Regions from separate parts of the Providencia sp. PROV003 genome, predicted to be linked through region 1. Evidence: predicted binding sites of a transcription regulator. Region 1 holds the regulator's gene; the other holds the start of a gene.

The links. The regulator ArgR, encoded in region 1, controls arginine synthesis, uptake and breakdown. The targets are predictions, from matches to a motif close to ANTGAATAAAAATACANT.
Region 2: the regulator ArgR is predicted to act here: its motif matches at 3,134-3,151, upstream of argA (amino-acid N-acetyltransferase).

Annotation. Positions count from the first base shown of each region.
Region 1 covers NZ_CP096369.1:1,121,803-1,134,384, reverse strand. Annotated here, with positions in the region: gene cgtA (Obg family GTPase CgtA) at 1-1,059, opposite strand, end outside; gene rpmA (50S ribosomal protein L27) at 1,226-1,483, opposite strand; gene rplU (50S ribosomal protein L21) at 1,503-1,811, opposite strand; gene ispB (octaprenyl diphosphate synthase) at 2,146-3,117, shown strand; gene M1F14_RS05115 (DNA-binding protein) at 3,148-3,510, opposite strand; gene M1F14_RS05110 (DNA-binding protein) at 3,644-3,991, opposite strand; gene M1F14_RS05105 (helix-turn-helix transcriptional regulator) at 4,505-4,777, shown strand; gene mdh (malate dehydrogenase) at 5,245-6,183, opposite strand; gene argR (transcriptional regulator ArgR) at 6,678-7,148, shown strand; gene M1F14_RS05090 (DUF6122 family protein) at 7,232-7,645, shown strand; gene M1F14_RS05085 (arylsulfatase) at 7,751-9,475, shown strand; gene M1F14_RS05080 (anaerobic sulfatase maturase) at 9,477-10,652, shown strand; gene mpl (UDP-N-acetylmuramate:L-alanyl-gamma-D-glutamyl-meso-diaminopimelate ligase) at 10,734-12,116, opposite strand; gene fbp (class 1 fructose-bisphosphatase) at 12,281-12,582, shown strand, end outside.
Region 2 covers NZ_CP096369.1:1,719,968-1,732,549, reverse strand. Annotated here, with positions in the region: gene mltA (murein transglycosylase A) at 1-879, opposite strand, end outside; tRNA gene M1F14_RS07940 (tRNA-Met) at 1,112-1,188, shown strand; tRNA gene M1F14_RS07935 (tRNA-Met) at 1,252-1,328, shown strand; tRNA gene M1F14_RS07930 (tRNA-Met) at 1,347-1,423, shown strand; gene amiC (N-acetylmuramoyl-L-alanine amidase AmiC) at 1,574-2,824, opposite strand; gene argA (amino-acid N-acetyltransferase) at 3,186-4,529, shown strand; gene M1F14_RS07915 (hypothetical protein) at 4,652-5,221, opposite strand; gene recD (exodeoxyribonuclease V subunit alpha) at 5,286-7,133, opposite strand; gene recB (exodeoxyribonuclease V subunit beta) at 7,117-10,746, opposite strand; gene ptrA (pitrilysin) at 10,743-12,582, opposite strand, start outside.

The DNA of each region.
Region 1 (12,582 bases):
GAACTCGACTTTTTCTGGTTGCGGAGCATCTTCAGTGGTTGCCATATCGCGTGGCTGAGTATTCATAAATTCCATGATGTCCCAACAAAGTGCTTTTACACCTTCATGGTTAACTGCTGATATCATGTAATATTTATCTTCCCAACCCATTGCTTTAGCAATTTCTGCTGCGCGTTGTACGGATTCTTCTTCACCTAAGATATCGATCTTATTAAAGACTAACCAGCGAGGCTTCGCAGCCAGTTTTTCACTGTATTTTTCTAGTTCACTGATGATGATCTTGGCATTTTCGACAGGATCTGATTCATCAATAGGACAGATGTCGATCAAGTGTAATAAAACACGACAACGTTCTAAGTGTTTCAGGAATTGGATCCCAAGACCTGCTCCTTCTGCAGCGCCTTCGATCAACCCAGGAATATCCGCGACCACAAAACTTTGTTCGTTATCCATACGCACCACACCTAGGCTTGGCACTAAAGTTGTGAATGGATAATCAGCTACTTTTGGCTTAGCGGCTGATACAGAACGTATAAATGTTGATTTACCTGCGTTTGGCATACCCAACATGCCTACGTCAGCTAATAGCATCAGTTCTAACAGTATTTCGCGAGTTTCGCCCTTCGTCCCCATAGTACGTTGACGTGGAGCTCGATTTACTGAAGATTTAAAACGTGTATTCCCAAGGCCATGAAAGCCGCCTTTAGCAACCATATGGCGCTGTTCATGGCGGGTCATGTCACAAAGGATTTCATTAGTGCCTAAGTCGCGTACACGCGTTCCTACAGGGACTTTAACTGTGATATCTTGACCACGCTTACCGGTACACTCACGACTTTGACCATTTTGCCCACGTTCTGCACGAAATGATTTTTCAAAGCGATAGTCGATCAGGGTGTTGAGGTTTTCATCTGCTTGCAAGTAAACATCACCACCATCACCACCATCACCTCCGTCAGGTCCCCCTTTCGGAATGTATTTTTCACGGCGGAAGCTGACACAACCATTGCCACCATCTCCTGCCACGACTAATATTTTGGCTTCATCTACAAATTTCATAATTCTCTCTCCGTTTCTGAGCCATATAACGCTGGATGGCTGTTTTACTCAGAGATGGCGTATTTTTTAATACGAGTGCACTTCATTAGAAACAAAATGCCTGAATATAAAAAGCCCCGCAAAAGTTTTTTGCAGGGCTTTAATTCTGAATTAAAGATCAGAAAACTTATTCAGCTTCGATGCTGATAAATTTACGATTGTTTGGACCTTTAACTTCAAATTTAACTTTACCATCCGCTAATGCGAATAGAGTGTGGTCACGGCCACAACCTACGTTGTTACCTGCGTGGAACTTAGTACCACGTTGACGAACGATGATGCTACCTGCTAATACAGCTTCACCACCAAAACGTTTAACACCTAAACGTTTTGCTTCTGAGTCACGACCGTTACGAGTCGAACCACCAGCCTTTTTGTGTGCCATTAATCTGCTCTCCTAAATCTTAAGCGATGACAGTGATCTTAACATCAGTGAACCACTGACGATGACCCTGTTGTTTACGGCTATGTTTACGACGACGGAACTTGACGATTTTTACTTTTTCGCCACGGCCGTGTGCAACAACTTCCGCTTTCACTTTAACGCCTTCAACGACAGGAGCGCCGATTTGGATCTCATCGCCATTAGCAACCATCAGAACTTGATCAAATTCAACAGTTTCACCTGTTGCGATGTCCAGCTTTTCTAGGCGGACAGTTTGACCTTCGCTAACTCGGTGTTGTTTACCACCACTTTGGAAAACCGCGTACATATTAACTCCGCTTTCCGCGTACCCGTTAAATATCTCAATTCCAGAGCACGCTATAAAATATTCACAATAGGGCGCGAATTCTACGCAAAAAAGCATCAGAACACAAGCCTATAATGCGGTTAGATGACAAAAAATACGACTTTTTTCTCAATAACCGTTTTTGAGCATTGATTTCACGCTTATTGCTTCAATTGTTACTTATTTAAACATTTTTTGCATCACACCTGATAATCTTATTATTAATAATGTTATGCTAATACCATAACTGTTATATCGGTCTCCCAATTTTTTATTCAGGGAATGAACCAAAAACTAATAATATGAATAAATTACGATGAATTTAGAATCTATTATTGAACTAACAACTGAAGATATGTCTGCGGTAAACGAGGCTATTCTCAGTCAATTGAATTCAGATGTTGCGCTAATTAACCAACTTGGTTATTACATTGTCAGTGGTGGTGGCAAAAGGATCCGGCCAATGATCGCTGTGCTTGCAGGGCGAGCACTCGGCTATTCTGGTCATAAGCATACCCAAGTCGCAGCCTTGATCGAGTTCATTCATACCGCAACGTTATTGCATGATGATGTTGTCGATGAATCCGATATGCGTCGTGGAAAACAAACCGCTAATGCCGTTTTTGGTAATGCGGCAAGTGTTCTTGTCGGTGATTTTATTTACACTCGATCCTTCCAGATGATGACAGATCTTGATTCAATGCGGGTGTTAAAGCTGATGTCTGAAGCGACTAATGTGATCGCCGAAGGGGAAGTATTACAGTTGATGAACTGTAACGATCCCAATATTACTGAAGAAAACTACATGCAAGTGATCTACAGTAAAACGGCGCGTTTATTTGAAGCTGCAGCTCATGCTTCTGCTATTTTAGCCAATGCGACGCCAGAGCAAGAAAAAGCCTTGCAAGATTATGGTCGTTATATTGGTACGGCATTTCAACTCATTGATGATCTTTTGGATTACGATGCAGATAATGCGCAATTAGGTAAAAATACAGGTGACGATCTTGATGAGGGTAAACCAACGCTCCCTCTTCTTCACGCCATGCAACATGGTAATGAAGAAGAATCTGCTTTGATCCGCCAAGCGATCGAGCAAGGCAATGGACGCCACTTATTAGATACCGTCCTCGCAACGATGAAACGTTGTGGCTCCCTTGAGTATACCTATGCCCGCGCACAAGAAGAGGCACAAAAAGCCATTGATATGCTAGATGTTATTGATGATTCTATCTATAAAGAAGCATTAATTGGCCTAGCGCACATTGCCATACAACGCCATTCCTAAGATTCACTCATGCGATGCGAGAAAGAGGAGTTATTTTTCCTCTTTCTCTTCTTCACCAATTTGAGCAAGAAGTGATGATAAGCCGTAACGCAAGATATGTTTGACAATTTTATTGCGTTCAGCCTCCGTCAATTGGTAATAGGCTTCTGACCAAATTTGCAGTGCATCTATTCTTTGGCTTTGGTAAGTCACCGATGGCTCACATAAACTGAGTTGCCCTTGAATTTCATCAGGTAAGCTCTCTACATAATATTCAACAGCCTTACCTTGAACGCCCCGTTTGCGACGATGCTTCCAGCCTTCTCGTCTTGCCATTAGGTTTACCCCCTGAGGCGATGTAGGGAGACCTTCTAGCCCTGCTAATTCTTTTGCAGTGAACCACAATTTTTTCATATTTTCACTTTCACGCTTATATTATGAAACCTGCTGTTGCAGCTTTACCAAATCGTCAACTGTTAAAAAAATTTTAGACTCAATATAATATTATTTTTATATACTAATTATTTGCATCTTAAGTATTTGTAAACTATTTATTATTAATTAAATCGATTAGTGCTAAAGCCCCTTCACGCATAATGAATGTCAAAATAATGTCACGCTCCTCGTTAGAAAGCTGGTTATATGCCTCCTGCCAAATAAACGAATTATCATTTCGTTTGACTTGATAAGGTGCAGAAGTTTCATTCACAAACTGGCTTTCAAAAATATCGATAGGCAAAGAACTAATATGATATTCCAACGCTTTTCCTTGAATCCCCCGCCTTTTACGGCTGACCCAATTTTCTCGCCTTGCCATCGCATTTATGCCTTGAGTCGTCATGGGAAGCCCTTGCAACCCGACCAACTCCTTTGCAGTTAGCCATTCCTTGTACATGCTGACCCTCCTAGTCATGATGACAATTTATTTCTAGTTGCTGAAAACTATCTATATTTTCTTAAAAACATTAACTCATTCATTTTATTTATAACTGCAAATAATAATATACAAATAATATTTGTTATTAGTATTCTAATTTCTTTTAATAACAGATAATTAAATGATTTACTCGCTAATAATTTAACTAATTTTATTGAGTAATTTATATATATTACTAATACAAGTAACGGATAACATTAAATACGCCATTTCCACTACTAACTCGAAAGAGTTAGTTTTAATTTCAAAGTTTTATCCTAATTCACAATTATTAACACTGACTTTCTATTTAGTTTCACAAAAACCCCGACAGTTTCATAAAATGAAGTTTTTAGAAAAAACTGGAAATTATTTTGGGAAATTTCTGTTATTTTATTTCCAATAACAGGGAGTTTGTACTGAATGTATCACAGTTTCCCGTTACTCGTACCATTAACTCTACATTATTCTGAGCGAAAAAAGGACTAAAAAATGATTTTACGGAAGTCGGACTGGCATCCAGCAGACATCATCGCCGCTTTACGTAAGCGTGGAACAACTCTGGCCGCTATTTCTAGAGAGGCAGGTCTTAGCTCTTCTACGTTAGCGAATGCACTATCACGCCCTTGGCCTAAAGGGGAATGGATCATTGCCAATTTTTTAGGTATCCATCCTTCTGAAATTTGGCCTAGTCGGTATTATGACCCTATCTCGGGGAACTTATTAGAAAGGAAAGTCAGAGATAAAACACAAGTAGAAAGCTAAAAAAATAATGAATATAAAGCCATTGTTATGAGTTATTATCGGTGGCTTTATATTCTTATACTAACTGATTAATACTAATTGATTAAGTTGAGACAATTTTTATCTAAACCCAAAAACCTTATTGATGGGGCGTTATATTAAGTCATCTATATTTCTTCACTCGATTTGCAATCTCAATATTTCCCCTACAGCCCATTAACTAACAATAAGATGCCCCATATCATTAAGCAGCCAAAAACCACTTGCTTACATCATCGATTATAAATGAGTAAAACAATTAGCCCCTATACAATATTGGCTGGCGTCTATTTTGCATCCATTACTATGGGAAATAAGTACTCATAGATCTTCATTGGAGTCAGTACATGAGGTGAAGAATACCGTGGCGTGGCGTGACAAAAAATAAAAAGGTTGAGTTCTATAGACTTGAACTCAACCTTTTTTTAGTTAGAAAAAATTAATTGGCATTAGCCGTTAATAAATTTTTCGCCTAACTCAATGTCTGCTTTTAATACACTTAACATTTCTTTTAGCGCATTTTCTTCAAACGCACTTAATTTACCCACTGGTAAGTGTTTTTCGATACCATTTTTACCTAAAACAACTGGTTGTGCGAAGAAGCGTGCGTGCTCACCATCACCTTCGGTGTAAACACATTCAACAATATTGCTTTCGCCTTGTAGGCCGCGAATTAAAGATAAGCCTAAGCGTGCTGCTGCTTGGCCCATAGACAGAGTCGCTGACCCGCCACCGGCTTTAGCTTCAACAACTTCTGTACCTGCATTTTGGATACGCTTAGTCAGAGCTGCAACTTCTTCGTCAGTGAAGCTAACACCTTCAATTTGTGATAATAAAGGAAGAATTGTCACTCCTGAGTGACCGCCGATTACAGGAACTTCGATGTCATTGACATTTTTGCCTTTTAATTCAGCAACAAAAGTATTAGAACGAATAATATCCAGTGTTGTCACACCGAATAAACGATTCTTGTCGTAAACACCTGCTTTTTTCAGTACTTCTGCTGCAATTGCAACTGTAGTATTCACAGGGTTAGTAATAATACCAATTAACGCTTTCGGGCAAGTTTCAGCGATTTGTTGGACCAGATTACGAACAATACCCGCGTTAATATTAAACAGGTCAGAGCGATCCATGCCTGGTTTACGCGCAACACCCGCTGAAATAAGAACAATATCAGCACCTTTTAGCGCCGGTTTTGCATCTTCACCAGCAAAACCTGTTACTTTAACATCAGTAGGGATGTGGCTTAAGTCAGCAGCAACACCTGGCGTTACTGGTGCGATGTCGTAGAGGGAGAGTTCTGAACCTGCTGGGAGCTGGTTTTTGAGAAGAAGGGCTAGAGCCTGACCGATACCACCTGCTGCACCTAGGACTGCAACTTTCATTCTGAAACTCCTTAATTTGTACTTTAAAAAGATATCACTTTATTTGTTATACACTTAACACATTACGTATAAAAAACAATTTGTTAACAGATAGAGAGAGAGTTTAACGCTAGAGAACTTGTCTACTAATTGCCAGTATTCTAAACAAATTCCTTATCTGTTAATGAGATAACGGGCACTTTTTTAACAAATAGTTTTTCTTACTATTGATTTTCGCACAATAAGTTGTTTTTACTGTTTATTATTCAAACAAAATCATTTTTATTAACAATAATTTTACAATATTTATTGCGTAAGTTCATTAGCCTATTATGCTGACGCTTAACTATGGGCAAACAAGATAAATTAATGTTTATCATTAACCTCTCCATGGCTCTTTAACTCAAGGGCACATTGAATACTGTTTATAAAATCATCATAACGCAATTTTGTTGCATAAAAATGCACTTTTACGGATAATACAACTCAGTTTAATGCCGAAGAATGGGTTAATTATGCGCACTCCGTCTAAACAAGAAGACTTGGTTAAGGCTTTTAAAGCCCTATTGAAAGAAGAGAAATTCAGCTCACAAGCTGAAATTGTCACAGCTCTCCAAGAAGAAGGCTTCGAAAACATCAATCAATCAAAAATTTCCAGAATGCTGACAAAATTTGGTGCGGTTCGCACCCGTAATGCAAAAATGGAAATGGTGTATTGCCTACCGACAGAGCCCGGTGTTCCTACTGCTACCAGCCCTCTCAAAAATTTGGTGTTGGATATTGACTATAACCCTTCAGTTGTCGTCATTAGAACTAGCCCAGGTGCCGCACAACTTATTGCACGTTTACTAGACTCTTTGGGGAAAGCGGAGGGGATTTTAGGCAGTATCGCGGGAGATGACACGATTTTCTCTACGCCTGCAAATAACTTCACAACGCAAGAACTGTATGAAGCTATCTTAGCGTTGTTTGAACAAGAATTATAATTTTATCGATATTCATTGATATGAAGAGGGAAGTCTTATTTCCCTCTGTTTTTTCTGCCCCCTAACTGCTTTGGGACTTCGCTGTGTTATTCGACATTTTCCGTAACCTCGTACATTATGGTTTCCATTTTTTGATGCCAATTCTATTTGCTTATTTATTTTGGCGAAAAAATTGGAAGATCGCAGCGTTAATCATGATAGCGACTATGGCTATCGATTTAGACCACCTATTAGCAGATCCAATTTTCGACCCTGAGCGTTGCGGTATTGGCTTTCATCCTCTTCATTCCCTTTGGGCTGCTATTGCTTATGTGGTGTTATTATTTATGCCTTCATGGAAGCTCAAGGCTGTCGCTGTAGGTTGCTTATTCCATCTTTTTACAGATTCATTAGATTGTTATATGGGCAGTCTCAAAAAAGAAATGAATGCCCCAATCACGTTGAGCTTAGCTGTCACACAATGCCCTATTTCTGTGCCTTCCTTGAGTGTTAATTAAGCTTTCATTTATACCATAGATATAATTCCAAAGAACGATAGTCATCCATAGCAACAATATTTAATGTTAATGAAACAATTTATCAACAATTGAGGCCGTGGAATGATCAAAAAAACACTATTAGCCGTTGCATTAAGCAGTGCAATATCAAACTTTGCTTACAGCGCCCCCCTTGAAAAACCTAATATTTTAATCATTATCGCCGACGATATGGGGTATTCCGATATCAGTCCTTTTGGCGGTGAGATCCCGACACCTAATTTACAAACAATGGCAGAACAAGGTGTCAGAATGAGCCAGTATTACACCTCACCAATGTCTGCACCTGCACGTTCCATGCTACTCACTGGCGCCACCAATCAGCAAGCTGGTATCGGTGGAATGTGGTGGTACGAAAATACAGTCGGTGAACCAGGCTATGAATTACGGCTAACTGATCGCGTTGTTACCATGGCCGAGCGTTTCCAAGATGCTGGCTATAACACACTGATGTCAGGGAAATGGCACTTAGGCTACAGTTCTGGCTCCAAGCCAACCGATAGGGGTTTTAACCAAGCTTTTGCCTTTATGGGAGGTGGCACTAGCCATTTTGATGATGCAGTTCCTCTTGGTACCGTTGAAAGTTTCCATACCTATTACACGTTAAATGGTAAGAAAACCGCTTTACCTGCGAATTTTTACTCCAGCGAAGCTTATGCACAACAACTTGAAAAATGGATCAAAGAAACACCCAGTGAACAGCCCATTTTTGCTTATTTAGCCTTCACGGCTCCCCATGACCCCCTACAAGCACCAGATGACTGGACCCAGCGTTTTGACGGTCAATATGATGAAGGCTATGGGAAAATTTACCGGCAGAGAATCAACCGATTAAAAAAAATCGGGATTATTACAGATAAAACGCCGATGCCTCACCTTGATTTAGATAAAGAATGGGAACAACTCACCCCCGAAGAAAAACGCTATACCGCTAAAACCATGCAAGTCTACGCCGCCATGATAGCTAATATGGATGAGCAAATTGGCAATGTATTCCAGACGCTAAAAGAAACTGGGCGAGATAAAAACACCATCATTATTTTTGCCACTGATAATGGAGCTAACCCTGCTCAAGGCTTTTATTACGAGGGCGACCCTGCATTTTGGACGCAATTTGATAATAGCTACGAAAACTTAGGCCGTAAAAATTCATTTATTTCAGCAGGCCCTCATTGGGCTAATGTTAGCAATGCTCCGTATGCCAATTACCATAAAACTACTAGCGCACAGGGTGGCATTAATACCAATTTCATTATCAAAGGCCTTGGTATCCATAAAGCGGGTAGTATTGATAATACCCCTATGGCCGTTTATGACATCGCGCCAACCTTATATGAATTTGCCAATATTGACCCCAATAAAAAAATTAAAAATATCAACCCAGTCCCCATTAGAGGAGTTAGCTTTAAACAACATTTTACCCAAGATATCCCCGTTAAAACCCGCTATTCATTTGCCATGGAATTACATAATCAGGCAGCCTTGGTTGAAGGTGATTGGAAACTACGCCGCCTTGTTCCAAACTCGGCAAAAGCAGAAATGGCGCCATGGGAGCTGTTTAATTTAAAAAATGATCCGCTAGAAACGCAAAACGTTGCAACACAACATCCGAAGATCCTTGAGAAACTTCGTCAGCAATATGAACAATTTGCTAAAACTGGCATGGTGATTGAAGCCAAAGGAGAAGCCATTGATTATATTGGTTATGATGAAAAAACAGGTAACTATATTGGTATCGACCCCAAAACGCATAAACGTATTATTCCCTCAGTGAATCAATCAGGGGAATAATATGAAAATCGCCTTTTATGATAGCCTTTCTTCGTTTTCACCGCCCACAAGGGCGGTTGTCCCTTTTCATATTTTGCTTAAACCTGTTGGGGCGGGTTGTAACCTGAAATGTGATTATTGTTATTATCCAGAAGACCAATTACCTAGACCTAAACCCATGATAAAAGAGATGTTAGAACCTTTTATCCGTAATTATATTGCTTCTCAACCAACCTACAGCAAAGAAATTAATTTTGTGTGGCAAGGTGGAGAGCCCCTACTTGCTGGGTTAGATTTTTATAAAAAAGCCATTGATTTGCAGCAAAAATATGCACCAAAGCATGTGAAAATCTCTAATAGTCTACAAACCAATGGTACCTTGCTCACCCCTGCATGGTGCCGCTTTTTAAAGCAGCATAATTTTATTATTGGTGTGAGTTTAGATGGACCAAAAGAAATACATGACCGCTATCGTTTAGACAAAAAAGGCCAGCAAGGTAGTTACAACGCCGTCCTAAAGGGCATAAGGCTTCTACAAGAGTTTGATATTGAATTCAACATCTTGACGGTTGTACATGATGCCGTAGCCAATCAAGCACAAACCATCTATGAGCACTTTATTCAGCTTGGTGTAAAATTTATTCAATTCCAACCATTAATGACCGAAGGTAGTGCGCTTGAACATCAATTTACATTGACGGCTCCTAATTGGGGAAAATTTTTAACTGATATCTATTTACACTGGAAATCTCAACGCCACGTTGGCAATGTACATGTGATGAACATTGAGCACGTTTACAGCCAGTATTTTACCCATGTTAGCCAGACTTGTGTCCACTCAGAACGCTGTGGTACTAACTTGGTCATGGAAGCTCAAGGGCAAATATTTGCCTGCGACCACCAAATAAATAGTAGCCATCACATTGGGAACATCTTAGAACAAACACCTTTGAGTGAACTCGTCCTCAATTCTATAGAGCTACCTTTTGGGCAAAATAAAAGCACCCGCAGAGAATGCCAATCTTGTACGGTAAAAGCGGTTTGCCAAGGCGGATGCCCAGCGCATATCAATTCGATGGGGAAAAACAAGTTATGTGAAGGCTATTTTCAGTTTTTTAATACTGTTATGGCACCGCTAAGGAAATATGAACGTAGTATGCGCGGCGTTCAACAATGGCGGCAAGAAATAGGGTTTTAACGAAGGTTAGTATTAACCAAAAGCCCCTATCTCACAAACTATGATAGGGGGCTTATTTACAGATAAATACGGTTTAAACCATTACTCATCTAATTCTATTTCGGCTTTAGCCTTTAAACCCGCAAGCAATTTGCCATGAATGCCACCAAACCCGCCATTGCTCATCACGAGAATATAGTCGCCAGGTTGAGCCGTCTCAATGACCATATTTGTCAAAGCGTCAATATCAGCGCTCCAACGAGCAGGTTGCACGCATTTCTCTGCAATATCCGTTACCATCCACGGAATATTAGCAGGTTGGAATAAAAAGACTTCATCTGCACGGCCTAAGGCTGGCGCAATATCATTTTTGTTAATCCCCATTTTCATGGTGTTCGAACGAGGTTCGAGTACGGCGATAATGCGTGAAGTCCCCCCCACTTTGCTACGTAATGCTTCTAATGTTGCCAAGATAGCGGTTGGGTGATGAGCAAAATCATCATAAACACTCACACCATTCTCAACACCACGCAGCTCTAACCGCCGACGTGCATTGATAAACTTATCCAAAGCAAGGCAAGCTTCCTTGGCGGGGACGCCGACATGATGTGCTGCGGCTATCGCCATCAATGCATTTTGAATATTGTGATTGCCCACTTGTGACCAAGTGACTTCACCCACTTTCTCTTGTTGATAGTAAACCTCGAAATGGCTACCATCATGATTCAATTTTACTGCCTGCCACTCACCATGCTCACCACCAACAAGCTCCTGTTCACTCCAACAGCCCATACCAATGACTTGTTTTAAGTGATTGTCATTATCTGGTGTGAAAATTTTGCCGCTGGCTGGAACGATACGAACCAGATGGTGGAATTGCTTTTGTATCGCCTCAAGGCTTTCGAAAATATCCGCATGGTCAAATTCAAGGTTATTCAGGACTAACGTTCTCGGGCTGTAATGAACAAATTTAGAACGCTTATCAAAAAATGCACAATCATATTCATCTGCCTCAATAACAAAATATGGGCTTTCCCCTATTTTTGCCGACACATCAAAGTTACCGGGGACACCACCAATTAGGAAACCAGGCTTATAACCACAATCTTCTAACACCCACGCTAACATACCCGCGGTAGTGGTTTTTCCATGCGTCCCTGCCACAGCGAGCACCCAGCGTTCTGGTAATACATGGTCATGTAGCCACTGAGGACCTGAAGTGTAAGGTAAGCCTCTTTCTAATACAGCTTCAACACAAGGGTTACCACGCGTCATGGCGTTACCAATAACCACCATATCCGGTACTGGGTCGAGTTGTGAAGGGTCATAACCTTGAATGAGTTCAATGCCTTGATTTTCAAGCAAAGTGCTCATTGGTGGATACACATTTGCATCAGAGCCCGTGACTTTATGGCCTAGAGAACGAGCCAATATTGCTAAGCTACCCATAAAGGTACCGCATATACCTAAAATATGTATGTGCATTCTTTTTCATCCAATTAGCATGAGGTTTGTCACTATTCTACCCATCAATAGCAGGTTTATAAATGCATTAACCTATTAATCTTTTTTTTATTTAGTTAAACTCTCTGCGCGCGAGGGTACAATACCCCGCAAAACCTTTGTCAATTTTATTCAGGACCTTCGTCATGAAAACATTAGGCGAATTCATCGTCGAAAAGCAACAAGATTTTCCTCATGCAACAGGTGAGCTGACATCATTACTATCAGCAATCAAACTGGGCGCTAAAATTATCCATCGTGATATTAACAAGGCTGGGTTGGTAGATATTCTTGGCACCAATGGTGTTTCGAATATTCAAGGCGAAGTCCAGATGAAGCTAGACCTGTATGCAAACGAAAAACTGAAAGCGGCTTTAAAAGCCCGCGGAGAAGTTGCCGGTATCGCCTCTGAAGAAGAAGACGAAATTGTCATTTTCGAAGGAGATCG
Region 2 (12,582 bases), 600 kb from region 1:
TGTTTTATCTGATGCCACTGAAGCTTTAGCAATTAAAGGTACTGCACTCGCCCCCCTAACAGGGACAAATGATTGAGGCTTAAAGAAAACAAACGATGGGTTTTCTTCTAATAATTGGCGAACTTCTTGCTCACTGTGGTTATTTGTCCAATCATGGATAGCTTGCAAAGACATTTGGTTTAATGGTACTTCTCCACGATCAACAAGCACTTTACCGATACTTTTGTATGCATGACCGTTTTTACCTGCGTAACCAAAGAAATTCAGTGGGCTGCCATCACCAAAGTCAACATAACCACTTCCTTGTACCTCCATCATAAAATTATCAACGACAGAGTTACTATAAGCTAAAATTAAATTATCACTCAATGCACCATTGTAAATAGCTGCTCGGCTAGGTAAGCGGGATTTTCTTTTCGGTGGCATACCATATAGAGGGTAACGAAATTCACCTTGTGGGACGCGTCTAGCCTCGATAACAGGCGTGTAATAACCAGTAAATTGCACATTCCCATAATTATCAGCTCCTTCCATTTGAAAAGCTGTTAAATTGAAATTAGCTAATTTCGCAGGTTCTCCCCCCGCCATTAACCAATTCTCGATAGCATGGTAGGTATCGCTGTTATTTTGAAATAAACGGGGGGATGCATTTTTGATCTCAACAACTTGTTGATTAAAATCAGGTGCATTAATAGGCCGACCTTGAACATTCACTTGGTTAACTTTTTGCAGGTCTTGTACTAAACGCCCATCTTTATATTGTTGGCCTTTATCCGTTGGATGAGTTTGGCATCCTGCCAATAAAGAAAAAAACACACTGATTACCAACCCATTTTTTACTGCTCGCTTATTTACAATTTTTGTCAGTCCTAAATTCATTCTCCACCACCCAAGCGCATCCAACAATCCAATATGAAACGCACAATAGCAAACCCAAATTGGGAATGAAACGAGTAAACATATTTAGTTCAGTTATTTTTCTCAATACTCCCACCAAAGATTAAAAAGTAGACATTCAGTGCGGATTTTGTTCTGTAGATGCTGAAATTTGAAAAAAAAACACGAAAAAACTTGCATCAGATCTCATCCCGAGTATAGTGCCCGAATCGGACGCGGGGTGGAGCAGCTTGGTAGCTCGTCGGGCTCATAACCCGAAGGTCGTTGGTTCAAATCCAGCCCCCGCAACCAATTACTGATTTTATCAGTAAAGTATTAAAAGTAGTCAGCAGTATAAAGATGTAAAAATTCAGTCGCGGGATGGAGCAGCATGGTAGCTCGTCGGGCTCATAACCCGAAGGTCGTTGGTTCAAATCCAGCTCCCGCAACCAATTTTTTACTTCTTCAGTCGCGGGGTGGAGCAGCATGGTAGCTCGTCGGGCTCATAACCCGAAGGTCGTTGGTTCAAATCCAGCCCCCGCAACCAATTCTTTCTTAGTTTCTTTCCTTGAATAGCAAATCACCTTTAGTCTTTATCCTGTATAAACCCTTATTTTTTTATTTATGCAAATAAAAAAGGCGACTCACAAATTAGTTCATCACCTTTATATCAACATATACCTAATAGCTCACTCGATTAGTTACGAATAGCTAGCTCTCCACCATTGCGGAAATAGGCTTTAACCCCTTCAAAAATAGATTCAGCCATTTGTTGCTGGAACTTAGCTGTTTTAAGCTTTCGCTCTTCTTCTAAATTACTAATGAATGCGGTTTCAACTAGAATTGATGGTATTTCAGGCGCTTTAAGTACCGCAAACCCGGCTTGGTCAACTTTGTTCTTATGCAATTTATTGACTTTACCCATGAGTTTTAATACTTCATCACCAAACTTCAAACTATCATTGATCGTTGCCGTTTGGACCAAGTCAAGCATTGTATGGTCAAGATATACATCTCCACTCTTACTTACCCCACCAATTAAGTCAGCTTCATTCTGAGTTTGCGCAAGATAGCGAGCCGTATTACTGGTAGCCCCTTTCGTTGATAAAGCAAAGACAGAGGAACCGCGTGCTGAACGATTAGTAAATGCATCAGCATGAATAGAAACAAATAAATCTGCTTGCATCTTTCTTGCTTTCGCAACACGAACCTTCAACGGAATAAAAACGTCTTCATTTCGTGTCATATAAGCCCGCATTTTAGGGTCTTTATCAATTAATGCTTTTAAACGACGTGCGATTTGCAGGACGACATCTTTTTCTCGCGTTTTATATTTCCCTATCGCACCTGGGTCTTCACCACCGTGTCCCGGGTCTATCATAATAATAATCGGGCGATCCCTTCCCGCCTTCCCTGGTTTTTTAGCTTGAGCTGGCATGTTTTCTTCGAGATCACCTTTATTGTAATCCTCAAGTAATGCCAACAGTGGGTCATCATTGGTATCGACACCTTTGCCCGGATAAAAATCAAGCACTAAACGATGTTTAAATTCACCAACAGGCGTTATCGTAAAGAACTGAGGGCTAACTCTATTTTTTACTTCAAAAACTAAACGAACCGTTTGAGGATCAAACTGCCCTACCCGAACCAACTTCAAATACGGGTCACGAGTTTGGATCTGAGTCCCCATCTGTTTAAGCACATTATTTAACTGCACCCCTTCAAGATCGACAACAATGCGCTCAGGGTTATTAAGCACAAACTGGCGATACTTTAACGGGACGCTGGATTCTAGCGTAACTCGGGTATAGCTTGATGCAGGCCAAATACGCACAGCGATGACGCTGCTATTTGCAGAAAAACCGAATGGGCTGACGCTCAGTAACATAACTGCAGCTGCGCCCTGTATAAAACGGCGCTTCGATGGGCTGTGATCTTGATGACTCATCAATAATTCCGAACCTAGAACTGAGAAATAAAGTGATTTAAGAATAACTGCCAATAGCTTGACCAGAAATAAGCACTCTAACTAATCATTTGTGCTCTGTCATTAAGAATATACAAGACATCTATAGAGTTACCACTATAAGCATAACTTAATCATACCTAGAGAAAATGTTTTTGAGTGACTTTCTGTGTCAATTTTAAGCAATTTAATTTCCGTAGAGTATATATAGTTAAATTTAGAGATATGTAAACGTCAAAAATAAAATTGTTACTTTTTTTATACCATCTTTTACTTGATATTCTGCGCCAAAAAGAATAAAAATACATTATTAGCGAATAAAAATTCATTTAAGAGGGTCGTTATGAAAGAGCGCAGTACCGAATTGGTTGATGAGTTTCGCCATTCGGTCCCTTATATAAACGCCCACCGCGGCAAAACTTTTATTATTATGCTTGGTGGTGAAGCAATTGCCCATGAAAATTTCCCTAGTATTGTCAATGACATAGGGTTATTACATAGTTTAGGCATAAGGATTATCGTCGTTTATGGCGCTCGGCCTCAAATCGAAGATATCCTAGCAGAGCATAACTATGACGCTGTTTATCACAAACATACTCGCGTAACTGATGCCAATACACTTGAATATGTCAAACAAGCCTCAGGAGCTTTACAATTAGATATTACAGCTCGGTTATCCATGAGCTTAGGTAACACTCCGTTACAAGGCGCGCATATTAATGTAGTTAGTGGTAATTTTGTTATTGCTCAACCATTAGGTGTCGATGACGGTATTGATTATTGCCATAGTGGTAGGATACGCCGTATTAATGAAGAAGCGATTAATAACCAACTTGATAACGGTTCCATTGTACTCATTGGCCCTGTTGCCGTTTCTGTTACTGGGGAAAGCTTTAATCTCACCTCAGAAGAGATAGCCACCCAACTCGCTGTAAAAATGAAGGCTGAGAAACTTATCGGTTTTTGCTCTTCGCAAGGGGTTGCTGATAAGAACGGTAATATCCTGTCTGAGTTATTCCCAAATGAAGCGGAAAACCTCATTCAACAGCTGGAATCTGAAGGGGATTATTACTCAGGAACTGTACGCTTTTTACGCGGTGCAGCAAAAGCTTGCCGTCGTGGTGTTCGCCGTAGCCACTTATTGAGCTACCAAGAAAATGGGTCTTTAATCCAAGAGCTGTTCTCCCGCGATGGTATTGGTACCCAAATAGTAATGGAAAGTGCAGAGCAAATCCGCCGCGCAAATATTAACGATATTGGGGGCATTTTAGAACTTATTCGCCCACTCGAGCAGCAAGGCATTTTAGTACGGCGTTCACGTGAGCAGCTTGAAATGGAAATCGACAAATTTACCATTATTGAACGTGATAGCTTGGTGATTGCTTGTGCGGCTCTCTACCCATACCCAGAAGAAAAACTTGGAGAAATGGCATGTGTTGCAGTTCACCCTGACTACCGCAGCTCTGCCAGAGGGGAAGAACTACTTAATCGAGTGGCAGCTCAAGCAAAACAATTTGGCTTAGACAAATTGTTTGTATTAACAACACGCAGCATTCATTGGTTCCAAGAACGTGGCTTTACCCCTGCTGAAATTGAAATGCTACCATTGAAGAAACAAGCATTATATAACTACCAGCGGCGTTCTAAGATTTTAATATTAGATTTAAAAACCCAATCAGATAAATAACTATTTCGACACTATTTGAAACCATAGCTGGTTAATTATCCTCTCCCACCCAAATCATATGGATGTATAATTTGGGTGGGCACTTTTACAACTTTAACTCTAGCTAGGAATAAATTACACAGTTAAGCTATTTGTACAACCCTTGCCTTTTGGCATAATGGGATTGTATCTAAATGGGGTTTTAATGCAGCTTCCATTTCAGCAAAAGAAGTGCCGTAAAAGTAAAATGCTGTTTCTGTTGGCCCATCCCAAACACCATGGATACTACCAATATCTTCAACTGCTTCATCAAGTATGTCAAAGACCTCATTGATATCTCCGTTTTCATAAACCTCATCGGCTAATTCTGTTCCATTAAAATAAATTGCCAGCCCTTCATCTGTACCAAAATCAATCCGGACATCTTCACCATGAATAAATAAACGAGAGCCCTTCGGCGCTAACATTGAAGTAAATAGCTGGATAATTAAGCTGATATTTTCGTCACTAGCATCCGCAATAGCGATTTCTATATCGCATTCTTGTGCCTCACCATTATCATCAAGTGACGTACCACCACCAGTAACATGGATATCTTTCCCCATGATTTTCATGACTTCATCAAATGCATCTTCTAAATCTGCACGCCTAATCGGCTCAAGCCTTGCATTTAATGTTAGGGTTATTGCGGTCATTTCTTGCTGGTTATCCATCTTATTACCTTTAATCTATGGTTATAAATTATTTAAATATAACTGTCACTTAAGTATATCTTAGTCACATTAATTGTATCGCCAAACCACTGCGCCGTTTTGTCGGCGTTTCAATTGCTCGACGTAATACTTTTGGGCTCCCATAAAGGGACAATTCTTTTTTTGCTCGGGTTATTGCGGTATAGACGAGTTCACGTGTAATAACAGGTGAATATACCTGCGGTAACACTAATGCGGTATGAGCAAACTCCGAACCTTGTGATTTATGAACCGTCATCACATAAGCGGTTTCATGCTGTGGTAGACGGTTCGGTTGTATTCCACGAATAGTGCCATCTGGAAATTGAAAGTAAGCTCTCAGGCTATTATTTTCATCAGGTAATATGACACCAATATCCCCATTGAATAAACCTAGTGGACTATCGTTGCGGCTAATCATGATTGGCCGGCCAGCATAGTGTTTATTTAATAAATTATAGGGACGGTTTATTAACCCTTGCCGATGTAATAATTTTTCTAATTTATCATTCAGGCCTACTACCCCAAAAGGGCCTTCCCGTAAAGCGGTTAATAAACGATATTGATTAAACTTTTTTAAAACCTGAGCCGGCGTTTTCTTTGATTTTACAGCCAATAAATAATCTTTATAATTTTCAGAGGCATTTAATAAAATTTGTGCATAATCATCTGCCGTTTCTTGCACATAATTATGCACATCAAAACAGCCTTGCTTTAATAACTTTTGAACACCAAGTACATTTCCCGCATTTACAGCAAAAGCAAGTTTCCCAATTCCTGAATCAGCAGAAAAACGGTAGCTTTTGCGCAATAAACACAAACTATCGCGAATTATCGGACCTGTTGTCGAAGAGTATTGATCGATAGAATAACCCGATATTTCAGAAAGCTGAGCCGCTCGTTCAAGGCTGTAGCCATTATCTGCAAACTGGCAAATATCCCCGAGTACAGCCCCTGCTTCAACAGATGCAAGTTGGTCCTTATCACCAAGAAAAATAAGTTTTGCATTTTCAGGCAGCGACTCAAGTAATTTACCCATCATCGGTAAATCGACCATTGATGCCTCATCAACAATTAAAATGTCTAGCGATAATCGGTTATCTCGGTTATAGCGAAATTTTTGGCTTTCAGGCTGAGCACCAAGTAAACGATGAAGTGTTTTCGCTTGATGTGGTAATAACGCCCTCTCATCATCGGTTAAAGGCATATGTTTCATTGCCTCTCCTAAAGATTCGGTTAACCTTGCAGCCGCTTTACCTGTAGGCGCCGCAAGCTCAATTCTGACCCTATACTCATGCTTAGTTTCCAGTTTAATTAATGCAGCGAGGATACGCGCGACCGTTGTTGTTTTCCCTGTTCCCGGCCCCCCAGAAATTATGGAGACTTTACTCGTCACGGCAACAGCAGCTGCAATTTTCTGCCAATCAATCTCATCTGAGATCGGAAATAAATTATCTAAAACCACCTTGATTTGTTGGTTATTTTTATCATCTATTGGGGTGTTAGAAAAATAATGCGCAACATACTGCTCATATTGCCACATTCGTTGAAAATATAAGTAATCTCCCGACAGAACCAACGGGGACGTTTTATTTTCATTTCCTAACGAAACTGCATTTGCTTGCAGCAAAGTTTGATAAACCGTTTGCTCATCTGGCTGCCCCATTTTGTGCCAAAACTCCGCGGCCAGTTCAGGATGCCGACCTGCAAATAACTTTTCAGGCATGATGTCAGATAACGCTAAGCAAACATGCCCTGCCATCGTTTCCGCACTAAGAATAGCAGTAACCATCAGTAGTATTGGGTTTTCATCCTCTGATAGGCTATAGGCAAATTGCACATCAAGTGGAGTAAAAATACGTTCTTCAATTCCCCGATTAAATAGTGCTTTCATTCAGCACCTCCCCTTGTTGCCTACCTTGAAAAAGGAGATCCAATTCCCCAATAAAAGCTTCTAAAGGCCGATAAAAAAAGACCCCATTATGCGAATTTACCTTATCAATCCCTCTTAAGAATAAGTAATACACACCACCAAAATGCGTTTCGTAATCATAATCAGGTAACCTTTGTTTTAAATAGCGGTGTAGTGCCAAGGAATATAATTGATATTGTAAATCATATCGGTGATCGATCATGGCTTCGGCCATTGCTTCTTGAGTATAAAAGCTAGCATCCTCACCCAGGTAATTTGATTTATAATCAAGAAGATAAAATTTGCCACCCCAAAAAAAAGTCAAATCAATAAACCCTTTTAAAATCCCTTGTACCTTTTCAAAATTCAACGGAGGGCAACGCTGAGATAGCGGGTCATATTGATGGGCAATTTTATCAAAATGATTAGCCGTGAGTTCCGATTCTATAGGGATATAAAATTGCATTTCATCTAACTGATCTTGTGGCTGTAATGCAGATAAACATAAGCCATCATCTGCTAACGGAGCCTGAACAATCGCATTTAACCACTCTTGCAACATAGGTGCCCATTGAATACCAAACCCTGCCGCTTCTAATTTTTCAGTTAACCATTCAACCGAAATTGCTTCAGAGAAATCAATCTCTTCCATCAGAGTATGTAAAAAGGTCCCCGGCAATGCCCCTCTAGGGAATTGATGTGGCGTTAAAAATTCAGCCGAATTTTCACCTTCTTGTTGCTCAACATCAACGCTGACTTCAGTATCCATATTTGGTGCTAGTGAATTTGCAAATTGTAGAGCGGATACCGCTTGCCCGTCTTCTGAATGGCTAGAACCATAACTTAGCCCCGAATAGCTGGTAACACGCCAGTGGTCATCAAAATAGCGAGTGACTTCCCTTGCCGCTAAGTTTTCATCATGATTTGACTCAAGAGTTAAACGTTCAAATTCAGGTACATCAATGACAGTAACATTAATTACATCGTTACTGAGTTCATCGAGCATCTCATTTAACAGTTGGCTATCTCCTGCCTGCCCTTTTTGTATGACGTATCCAAGCGCAGATAAATGTAAGTCCGTTTCACCACTTTTCTTTCTATTCCCTTTAATCAGCGGCGCAACCCCCACACTACAGTGATAGATAGCCCGAGTTAAGGCTACGTATAATAAACGCAAATCTTCAGCTAATCGCTCTTCATCAGCCAAGGCCACGGTATCTTCACCATCAGACAAGTCTAGCCTTGTACCGAAATCTGTTCTGTCGTGATATAACCCTTTGGACTGAGGTAAAAAATTACTGGCAAAAGGTAACCAAACAATTTTGTATTCAAGACCTTTAGATTTATGAATTGTACTAATTTGAACCAGATGTTTATCACTTTCAAGGCGCATTTGTTGCGCATCTGATTGATGGTCTGGGTGTGCAATCTGCTGCGCTAACCATCGAGTAAGTGTGTGCTCACCTTCAAGTTGTAGTGACATTTCTTGCAACAGTTCACCAATATGCATTACATCCATCAATCGGCGTTCGCCATCAATTCCAGATAATAATGTTTCAGCGATATGCCTCTGAGCCATCACCATGCGAAGCATTGGGAGTACACCACGTTTTTGCCACACTTGTGCATAACGAGCGAATTCATCTACTAATTGTTCCCACGCTTTCTCATCGTGATTAAGGTCATCTATTTGCTTTGCTGATAAACCTAATATCCCTGTGGCTAATGCACTACGCAAAACGCGTTCTTTTTCAGGGGATAATACCGCCTGCAATAACCACAACAGATCCCTAGCTTCGGGGGTGGAAAATACGCTTTCCCTATTGGATTGAAAAACAGAAGCTATATTCAGTTGATTTAAAGCATCGCGAATTAATACGGCCTCTCGCCGGCTACGTACCAAGACGGTAATATCTGAAGCTGCAACAGGAGTACACTTACCTTTATTATCAAAATAAGTATCCCCTCGCAGCCCACCTAGTAAATACTGAGCTATTTGTGCCGCACATTGTGACGCTATTGCTTGCTCATATTCCGCGACAGAAACCCCCTCAGCACCCAATTGCCAAAAAGTGAGAGCGTTAACTTCATCACCATTATGGACCAATTTTTTCCCACTATTTTGTGGGGCAAAGTTAACTGGTTGAAAAGGTATTTGATCAAATATGAACGGAGATTCGCAATGACTAAAGATATGGTTAACGGCCTCAACCATACTTTGAGATGAACGGTAATTAGTCTCTAATGTGTAGTGAGCACTAACTTCTTTTTTGGCTTCAATATAAGTAAAAATATCTGCACCACGAAAGGCATAAATAGCCTGTTTAGGGTCACCGATAAAAAGTAAGGCGCTGTTTTCAACACCTTGGTAAATCCGTTGAAAAATACGGTATTGTTGTGCATCTGTATCTTGAAACTCATCAATCATTGCCACAGGAAAACGCAGGCTAATAGCATGAGCTAAAAATTTCCCACTCTCTTGGCTAAGAGCACTATCTAAACGAGTTAATAGGTCATCAAACCCCATTTCTCCCCGATTGTGTTTTTCTCGAGTAATAGTTTGCCTAACTTCAGAAATCGCGAGTGGAATAATAAGGTCTTTAAGTGTTAATGATTGAGAAAGTAGGTTGTCTATATGTTGAAAAACAATATGTTCTGGCCCAGAACCGCTTTTAGATTTTTCATGCAATGTAGTTTGCGAAAAACGAACGAGATCCTTTGGTAACTGATAATCCTCAGTAGGCTCTTGCGTCCACTGAGCTATTTTTGTCAACCAAGAAGGTAAGAAACGGGAACTATAACTTCGTTTATCAACATCAGAATCTGTAATCAGCTTTTCGAAATCAGCGGAATGTTCTAGCCAAGATGCTTTAACTGAATCAATTAATGAGATTAACCGCTGGTGTCGTTCCTCTAGTGTTTCTATTTGTTGAGGCTGATTAATAATAACTGGAATATCACCTTGCAAAAAAGGTTTTATCTCTGTTAACAATGACTCAGGGCTGTTCCACAATGACTGAATGACTTTCGTCATCGAATAATTTAACGGATAAAAATGACGACGCCAGAAATCTGCACAAGCTTGCTTTTGAATTGGAAATTCGTCTTGAACCATTGTTTGCTCAAATAACACACCTGATTCAAATGCATTATGAACCAACATTCTTTGGCAAAAACCATGAATAGTGTAGATAGCAGCTTCATCCATTTGCCTTTCTGCCGCCAATAGCCATTCTTGGGCAAATTCCCTTTGTAAACCCTCGGGAAGTTCACTTAATAGTTCAAGATATTCTGGCTGTGATTCAAAACCAACGCCATTTCTTAAACACACTAAGCGCATTTCATGTATCCGCTGACGAATACGACCGCGTAGCTCATTCGTTGCTGCTTCAGTAAAGGTTACAACTAAAATTTCCTCAACACTCAAAGGCCTAGAGAAAGCATTCGCCCCCCCTAAACCTAATAAAAGACGCAGATAAAGTATACCTATTGTGTATGTTTTACCGGTTCCTGCCGATGCTTCAATTAAACGCTGCCCTTGCAACGGTAATGAAAAAACATTCAGTAATTGGGACCCTATCTGCGCGTTATTCACTCAGCATCTTCCTTTATTGGTAAACTCTTTTGTAATTCTGAAGCTGTTGGGTACAGCCGCCAATTTTTCAATTTAGCGTACCCTGCTTTTCCATCAACACCATGCCCTATAACCTGAGAGCTAAGTGCTAACCCTTTGTGTTTGATAACTGCATCTTCATAGTATTTGATTACCTGTTGTTTAGTCGCAGAACCAAGCGTAGCTATTACTTTTTCTCGAGTATCAAAGCTGAAAATATTACGTGAGAAATCGGAAGAATAGCGACCAACCTCCTCATAGAACGTTTGTGGTGGTTGTTTCATTTCAGTAATCATCGATTGTTTATACTGATTAAACTCATCTGTTGGTAATTTTTTCAACCTTTCCAAGGCATTGGTATAAAATTCCTGATAACGAGTATTCAGGTAGTTCGGCGTTTTAGCATTACTTTGCAATAAAAAGCCAATTCCCCACTGATCGCCCAGGCCCGCTTTAAAAGCAAACACGGCATAACCAAGCTGTTCGTTTGTCCTCAGTTGGTCATAAAACCAAGGTTGGATCACCTTCGCGAGAATGCCACCAAAAACAGCGCCATCAATGCGATTATAACCATCTGGAATAAAGATCTCCGCTAATGCATTATCGGAGCTATTCCCTTGTTTATGAAAATCAGCTAAATAGCTTTTATCAATAACAACGATATCCCCACGCCACCAGTTTGTTCCTTCGCTTTTGAGTAGCTGTTGAGCATCTTTAATGGTCTCAATACTTTTTTCTTCCGTGATATTACCGAAAACAAGTGCTTGTAATGCAGCACTCTTAACCAGCATCTCACGATAATCAGTAATTTCTTTAAGCGTAATTTTATCTAATTCAGCAAGACGCTGTTCTTGCTCAAAATATGGTACGCTATTGATGCGCTGCAGGGGCTGCATTGCCAGTTCATAAGCTTTAGCATTGTTAGCAACCGCAATTTGCTCTTTGTACCAAGATTTTGCTTGAGCTAATTCCTGCTCAGTCGGTTCAAAGCTAAGATACAGCTTAGTCATTGACAAAAAGAGTTCAGGTAGGTGTTGCGTATAGCCACTTGCATTTAACTGCAATCCAACGCCCTGAGAAACAGAGACAGACATACCTGCAACAGACGCCTGATATTGCAGTTCATCCATTTTTAATGATGAAATATATTGCAACAAGGCCCCTGTAACTTGTTCTTTAGCATCCTTGTCACCTTGGTTTGAGCGTAATGATAAGGTAATGCTCGCTTTGGGTTCATCTGCAAAATATTGACTTGGCATATATAAAACACGCGTATTCCCATCCTGATAAATAAACTCAGGGTGTTTATAGGCTTTATCTGTTTTTATTAGCGTCAATTTATCCGCAATATATGGGTTTAAAACCGGTAATTTAAAACCCATTTTAGATTCTAAATTAGACCAATGATTAAATTGTTTTTGTGTGATTTTATCAACTTGATAAGGCGCATCAACAAAGTAAGCCTTTTTGTTACTAGGCTCATCCGGGCCAATAAACCAAACTCGTGCATTTTGTGCAGTTAACTCCGATAAGCGTTGTTTAATCGCTTCTGGATCATATTTGTCTGCAATATAGTCTGAATCAAGAACATGTTTAACTGGAACATCAATCATCTGGTCAGAGAGCCATTCAATATAATTCATATCCCTTACAATCGACCCATACTTAAATGACAAATTGAGCACGTTTGCTATTTCGTCAAAGTAATTTTTATTGACCCCCTCTTTCTTGATCAGATCAAGATAGGCAAAAATAGCGGCAATAATTTCGTCTCTGTTCTCTAAGCCTTTATCAGTCAATGTGACATATATGGAAAAA